2 linked regions of the Breoghania sp. L-A4 genome follow. The protein of the gene in region 1 interacts with the protein of each later gene in a pairwise test. Links are inferred from orthologs where the notes say so. Each region holds a gene or a part of one and is shown on either strand. Other genes may lie near its edges.

Region 1 (3,152 bases):
ACGGTCTCCAAAACCGTAGGTCGTGAGTTCGAGTCTCTCCGCCCCTGCCACTTCTCTCTTGTGGAATCGGTTCGACGGCTATAAGTAGGGACGTACCGAGCGGGGCGCGCGAATGATTTCGCGCGCCTACGCGTCGTAAGCAGGCCGAAAGCGGAAATGGCAAAAACCAATCCATTTACATTTCTCCAGCAGGCGCGTGCGGAGGTTTCCAAGGTCACTTGGCCCTCTCGTCGGGAAACCGGAATCACCACCGTCATGGTGTTTGTGATGGTTTTTCTCGCGTCGATCTTTTTTCTCCTCGCTGACCAGCTTCTGAGCTGGGGAGTGAGCCTGTTGCTGGGCTTTGGCGCGTAAAAGCCTTTCCCTGCCTGAAGAAGCGAACCTGAGGTCACATGACCAAGCGCTGGTATATCGTCCACGCCTATTCCAATTTCGAAAAGAAGGTTGCCGACTCCATTCGGGAGAAGGCGGCTCAGACCGGATTGGAAGATCTTTTTGAAGAAATCCTCGTGCCGACCGAGAAGGTGGTCGAGGTGCGCCGCGGCCGCAAGGTCGACGCTGAGCGCAAGTTCTTCCCCGGCTACGTGCTGGTGAAGATGCAGATGACCGACGAAGCCTACCATCTGATCAAGAACACGCCCAAGGTGACGGGCTTCCTGGGCTCGGACAACAAGCCGATCCCGATCTCGGAAGCCGAGGCGCTGCGCATTCTGCATCAGGTCCAGGAAGGTGTCGAACGGCCGAAGCCGTCCATTTCCTTCGAGGTTGGCGAGCAGGTACGGGTCGCGGACGGCCCGTTCGCCTCGTTCAACGGCCTTGTCGAGGAAGTCGACGAAGAGCGTGCCCGGGTCAAGGTGGCGGTGTCCATCTTCGGCCGTGCGACGCCGGTCGAACTGGAATACGCGCAAGTCGAGAAACTCTGAGTTTTCGACCGCTCGCCTCGCGAGGGGTGGCGTAGAGAATGGCTGTCCGGGCGTGTCCCGGTCCGCCTTTCGACGGTGTCCGGATCCGCATGAGGCGGGGCGGAGGCCGGGTGGGAGGTATCTTGCGTGCTTTCGCCGGCACGTGGGGCCAGACCACCAACTCTCTGGCGTCGGACTGTCCGGCAGATTGAACTAGGAGAGCCACATGGCGAAGAAAATTGAGGGCTACCTGAAGCTTCAGGTCCCTGCGGGTTCGGCCACGCCGTCCCCGCCGATCGGTCCCGCGCTCGGTCAGCGCGGTCTGAACATCATGGAATTCTGCAAGGCATTCAACGCGCAGACGCAGGATCTGGAAAAGGGCGCTCCGTGCCCGACGGTGATCACGTTCTTTACGGACAAGTCGTTCACCTTCGAGATCAAGACCCCGCCGGTCAGCTTCTTCTTGAAGAAGGCCGCCAAGATCGAGAAGGGCGCAGCGACCGCCGGTCGCGGCACGGTTGGTTCGGTCACGCGCGCTCAGGTGCGCGAAATCGCGGAAGCGAAGATGAAGGACTTGAACGCCAACGACATCGACGCAGCGATGCTGATGGTCGAGGGTTCTGCCCGGTCTATGGGCGTCGAGGTTGCGGAGTAGAACCATGGCAAAGATTGGCAAGCGCGCCCGCGCCGCGCGCGAGGACATCGACCGCAACAAGCTCTACGCGCTGGATGAGGCGATCAGCCTGATCAAGTCGCGTGCGACCGCGAAGTTCGACGAGACCGTCGAGATCGCCCTGAACCTGGGTGTCGACCCGCGTCACGCCGACCAGATGGTCCGTGGCGTGTGCATGCTGCCCAACGGCACCGGCAAGTCGGTGCGCGTGGCGGTGTTCGCCCGTGGCGACAAGGCTGATGAGGCCAAGGCCGCCGGCGCGGACATCGTCGGCGCGGAAGATCTCGTCGAGCTCGTTCAGGGCGGCACGATCGATTTTGATCGCTGCATCGCGACGCCGGACATGATGCCGCTCGTCGGCCGTCTCGGCAAGGTGCTCGGCCCGCGCGGCATGATGCCGAACCCGAAGGTCGGCACCGTGACTCCGGATGTCGCCGGTGCTGTCAGCGACGCCAAGGGCGGTGCCGTGCAGTTCCGCGTCGAGAAGGCGGGCATCGTGCACGCCGGCGTCGGCAAGGCTTCGTTCGAAGAGGGCAAGCTGCTTGAGAACATCAAGGCGTTTACCGACGCCGTGATGAAGGCCAAGCCGACCGGCGCGAAGGGCGTTTATCTGCAGCGCGTCGCCGTCACCTCGACGATGGGCCCGGGCGTCAAGATCGACCCGTCGACCGTCCTCGGCGCCTAGGCGCAAGAGAACAAGTTTTTGGCCGGCGCGAGCCGGCCGAGAACCGATCGTTGGGAGCAATCCCTCCGGTCGGTCCTGTCCGAGACTGCAGGTGTTGGGCCTCGTGCCTGATTTAAGCCACATGGGCCTGCATAGACGGGTGGAGCCAAGTTCTCCGCGCAAGCGGAGACTGCGGTTCGAACCGTTACGCCTTGCCGCGCTGCTCGCGTGCGTAAGGGGGACAGGAACCCCGAGCGTCGCTCCCGATGGGGAGGGGAAACCCGCCTTGTCGAGTGCGGCAAAGCAAACCGGCGGCCGAACGTTTTCGGGCGTTTTGCCGTCAATTGGAGAAGGTAAGTGGAAAGAGCGGAAAAGCGTGAGCTTGTGACGTCGCTCAACGAGGTGTTCGCGAACACCGGCGTTGTCGTCGTTGCCCACTACACGGGCCTCTCGGTGTCTGAGATGACGGCGCTTCGCGCCAAGGTTTCGGAAGCCGGTGGTTCTGTAAAGGTCGCGAAGAACCGTCTTGCCAAGCTTGCCCTTCAAGGCACGGATATCGAGCATATCTCCGATCTGTTCACGGGTCCGACCGTCCTCGTCTATTCAGACGACCCGGTCGCGGCTCCCAAGGCAGTGTCGGATTTCGCCAAGACCAACGAGAAGCTCGTTGTACTCGGCGGTGCGCTCGGTTCCACCAACCTCGATGTGGAGGGTGTCAAGGCGCTCGCCGCGCTGCCGTCGCTCGACGAGCTGCGTGGCAAGCTGGTCGGCATGATCAGCACGCCGGCGACCCGCATCGCACAGGTTGTCAACGCTCCGGCCGGGCAGCTTGCCCGCGTCTTCGGCGCGTACGCCAAGAAGGACGAAGCCGCGTAAGGCGTCTACGACCACTTTGAAAACAACGGTTCGAATA
Region 2 (3,307 bases), 340 kb from region 1 along the record:
AGGCCGAGTGAGCGGGCAAAGTCGCGGGCACGGGAGGGATTGACCCGGGCAAAGCGCAGCGCGTGTCCGGCCAACGCCCGGGCAAGCGTGCGGTCAAAGCGGCCCGTCGCCTCGAAGACGACGAAGAGCTGACGCTCACCAAGGCCTGCGAGCCATGCCTCGATGGCCTCGGCCGTGTTGTCAACGCGCCGATGGGTGTCGTAAAGCCCATCAAAAATATCGAGATGATGCTTGGAAACATCGATTCCAATGAAGCCAGGGTGTATCCTCATGGCGCCTGTCCCTGTGCTGCGAGGTCCGGTTGCGGCGGCCTCGATCAACTGTTCAGGTTTGGATCTGTCTGCGCGGGCGGGGATCCGTGCCGGTTCTCGGTCTGCAAAACCTGGGACCCAACGATCTCCCGTCCGCACCCATTCTGACACATCGACAATACACAGGGGCCCACTATGCCGCTCGGCGAATGAGGACGTTTGTGCGTAAGCTCGTGCCTCACCACCAAACCCGCAAGCGCCTCAACAAGCAGAGACCAGAGTAGGCCCCGGCTCGGAGGCCGGGGTGACATCGCATTGCGTGGCGCGCTTCGGACGTGGCCACGCCTCCCCCTCAGATCTTCTCGCCCTTCGGCTCCAGGAGCATGCGCCGTTCCTTCAGCCACGGGTGGATGTCGATGGCTTGGCGCAGGGCCTTTTGGGCGAGTTCCACGCGGCCCTGCATCATCAGGATGTTCGCCTTGCCGGCCAGCGCGCCGAAATGCCTGGGCTCCAGCTCCAGGCAGCGGTCGATGTCCTCCAGCGACTTGTCGGGCTTGTTCTGCAGGAACAGGATGAAGGCGCGCTGGTTCCAGCCCTCTGCGTAGTCCGGCGCGTTGCGGATCACCTCGTCGAGAATGCCGCGCGCGGTCTCAAAATCGTAGCTGCTGCGCGCCCGCATGGCCTCGGTGAGGCGCGCCTCGATCTCGGGTGTGGGCGCGCTGCGCACCCAGAACTGCCAGATGGCGTTCTCGGCCTGGCGGCCGGAGCGTTCGTCGGGCGCGCTTTTCAGCGTCTCGAACAATTTGTCGCGCTCGCGGGCCATGGCTTGGCTCATGGGGCGGAGTCCGCGGCCATGGCGGGCGAGGGCGCGCCCGCGGTTCCCAGCGCAAGCACCACGGCGAGCGGGATGAGAAGGCAGGGAGATCGGGACATGGCGCGGCTCCTGATGATGAACGCCCTCCAACCTAATTGCGCCGCGGACAGCGTTCAAATCGCGCTTGCGTGAAGGGTGGCGGCGGCCGTGGCGAGCGCCTATAAGGCGCGAAACGCAACCGGCCGGACCAAATCTCCCGGGTGCGGCCTCTCGGGTTTTCATGAAGGAATGACGCATGCCGACGATCCGCGCACGAATGACGGCGGACGAACACGAAGCCCGGCGGATCTCGGATCTGCTGGAGGTGGCGTTCGAGACCGAGGGCTATCCCGTCAGCGTCTATGAGAAGGTGATGGACGGTCCATGGACCGCCGAAATCCTGTTTTTCGACGGCTCGCCGGAGGACGCGGCGCCGCGCATTGTCGAGCGGCTGGGCAAGGACGCGTTCGCGGCCCAAATCGAGGCGGACGTGCTGCCGGAAACCGACTGGGTGGTGAAAAGCCTCGAGGGGCTGAAGCCGGTCACCGCGGGCCGCTTCATGGTCTATGGCGGGCACGACGCGGACAAGCTGCCGGCCAATGCCATCGGCATCCGGATCGAGGCGGCGCAGGCCTTCGGCACCGGCCATCACGGCACCACGGCGGGCTGTCTTGAGGAGTTGGGCCGCGTTCTGACGCGCCGCAGCTATTCCCGCGTGCTGGATCTGGGTACGGGAAGCGGCGTGCTGGCCATCGGCATCGCCAAGCTGGCGCATGTGCGGGTGCTGGCCACCGACATCGATCCGCTGGCGACGAAAATCGCTGCGGAAAACGCCCGGCTCAACGGGGTGCAGGGGTATCTGGAGGTTCTGACGGCCACCGGCGTGACCCATCGGCGCTTTGCGGAGTGCGCGCCGTTCGATCTCGTGGTGGCCAATATTCTCGCGCGCCCCTTGATGGGGCTGGCGGCGCCGATCGCGGCGCTGATGGACCGCAACGCGACCCTGGTGCTGTCGGGCCTGCGGGTCTCTGACGGACCGCGGGTGATCGCGGCCTATCGGTCTCAGGGGTTTCGGCTCGTCCGCCGCGGCGTGCGTGAAGACTGGCTTACGCTGACGCTGGCGAACGGACGGGCCGAACCATAGGCGTATTCAGTATGTGCCGGCCCCGGAGATGATCCGGGGTCGGGACCGGTCCGATCAGAACGGGCCGGTCATCGCGCCCTGACGCTCGAGCTCGCGGCGGTCGTAGCCGTAGCCGGCCAGCGTGGCGTCGTCGAGCGACAGCAGGTAGCCGTTGACGTAGCGGCGGGCCTGCTCTTCACGGGCCGTCATCAGACGGTCGAGCGCGCGGCGCAGAACGCCCTTGTGGTTGCTGGTGCCGGCGAAGCCGGTGGAAGTCATGGATGCCATTGCCATGGTGCAATCTCCTTGAAGGTTGGGGCAGAGCCCCGTCTGGAGCCATGCTCGGGAGCGCCTGGCGGCCGGGGGAGGCCATGCCGCGGGAGCGTTCCCTGTTGTCTTGAGAGACTATATGTGCACCGCGGGCCGATTGAGTATCCGGTTCAAGTGCATAGCAGCCTTGCTCTTTTTGCATGTGCGAAGTTATACGCGTGCGATGCAGCATCTCCCTCCGGCGCCAACCGCTGGAACTCCGCGGTTTGCGAACGCCGTGGCTGATTGCCCTCATTTTGTGCGTGGGCATTTTCCGGGCAGGCGAGGCGGGCATTTTCTTGCGTCACACGCGCGGATTCACGGAAAAGCGGTTCGCAGTTGCGCGAGATCTGCGCTAGCTTCGCGTCATGTTTCAAACATTCGATGATATCGCCGATCCCACACGCGGCACCGAGCGCCTTGCCCTTCTGCGCAAGGAATTGTCCCAACGCGGTCTCGACGGCTTTCTCGTGCCGCGCGCCGACGCCCATCAGGGCGAATATGTGGCGGCCTGCGACGAGCGGCTCGCCTGGCTCACCGGTTTTGGCGGCTCCGCCGGAACGGCGGCGGTGCTGGGCGACAGGGCCGCGATCTTTGTTGACGGCCGCTACACCCTGCAGGTGCGCGACCAGGTCGATTGCGAGGCCTTCGAGCCGCAGCATCTGATCGACAATCCGCCGTCGAAATGGCTCGCCGGCATCCTGCAGCCGGGCCAGAAGCTCGGCTATGATCCGATGCTGCACACGATTTCGGGCGTCAAGCGGCTCAGGG

Evidence for each region.
Region 2: the proteins of rplK (region 1) and D1F64_RS16440 interact in binary tests that used the Escherichia coli proteins (3 or more experiments, as listed by UniProt). The link is inferred for Breoghania sp. L-A4 from one-to-one orthologs.

The regions. Positions count from the first base shown.
Region 1 is NZ_CP031841.1:3,251,279-3,254,430, reverse strand. Bases 3-2,842 are described here. They hold rplK (50S ribosomal protein L11), read left to right. Parts: upstream 3-1,128; coding sequence 1,129-1,557; downstream 1,558-2,842. Other genes in these bases: rplJ (50S ribosomal protein L10), read left to right, coding at 2,597-2,842; rplA (50S ribosomal protein L1), read left to right, coding at 1,562-2,260; nusG (transcription termination/antitermination protein NusG), read left to right, coding at 393-923; secE (preprotein translocase subunit SecE), read left to right, coding at 157-354. Outside these bases: more of rplJ, read left to right, coding at 2,843-3,115. UniProt on the Escherichia coli protein: Forms part of the ribosomal stalk which helps the ribosome interact with GTP-bound translation factors.
Region 2 is NZ_CP031841.1:3,592,074-3,595,380, reverse strand. Bases 310-3,304 are described here. They hold D1F64_RS16440 (50S ribosomal protein L11 methyltransferase), read left to right. Parts: upstream 310-1,360; coding sequence 1,361-2,248; downstream 2,249-3,304. Other genes in these bases: D1F64_RS16430 (aminopeptidase P family protein), read left to right, coding at 2,905-3,304; D1F64_RS16435 (hypothetical protein), read right to left, coding at 2,303-2,521; D1F64_RS23520 (tetratricopeptide repeat protein), read right to left, coding at 604-1,086. In the rest of the region: D1F64_RS16450 (IS110 family transposase), read right to left, coding at 1-272; more of D1F64_RS16430, read left to right, coding at 3,305-3,307. UniProt on the Escherichia coli protein: Methylates ribosomal protein L11.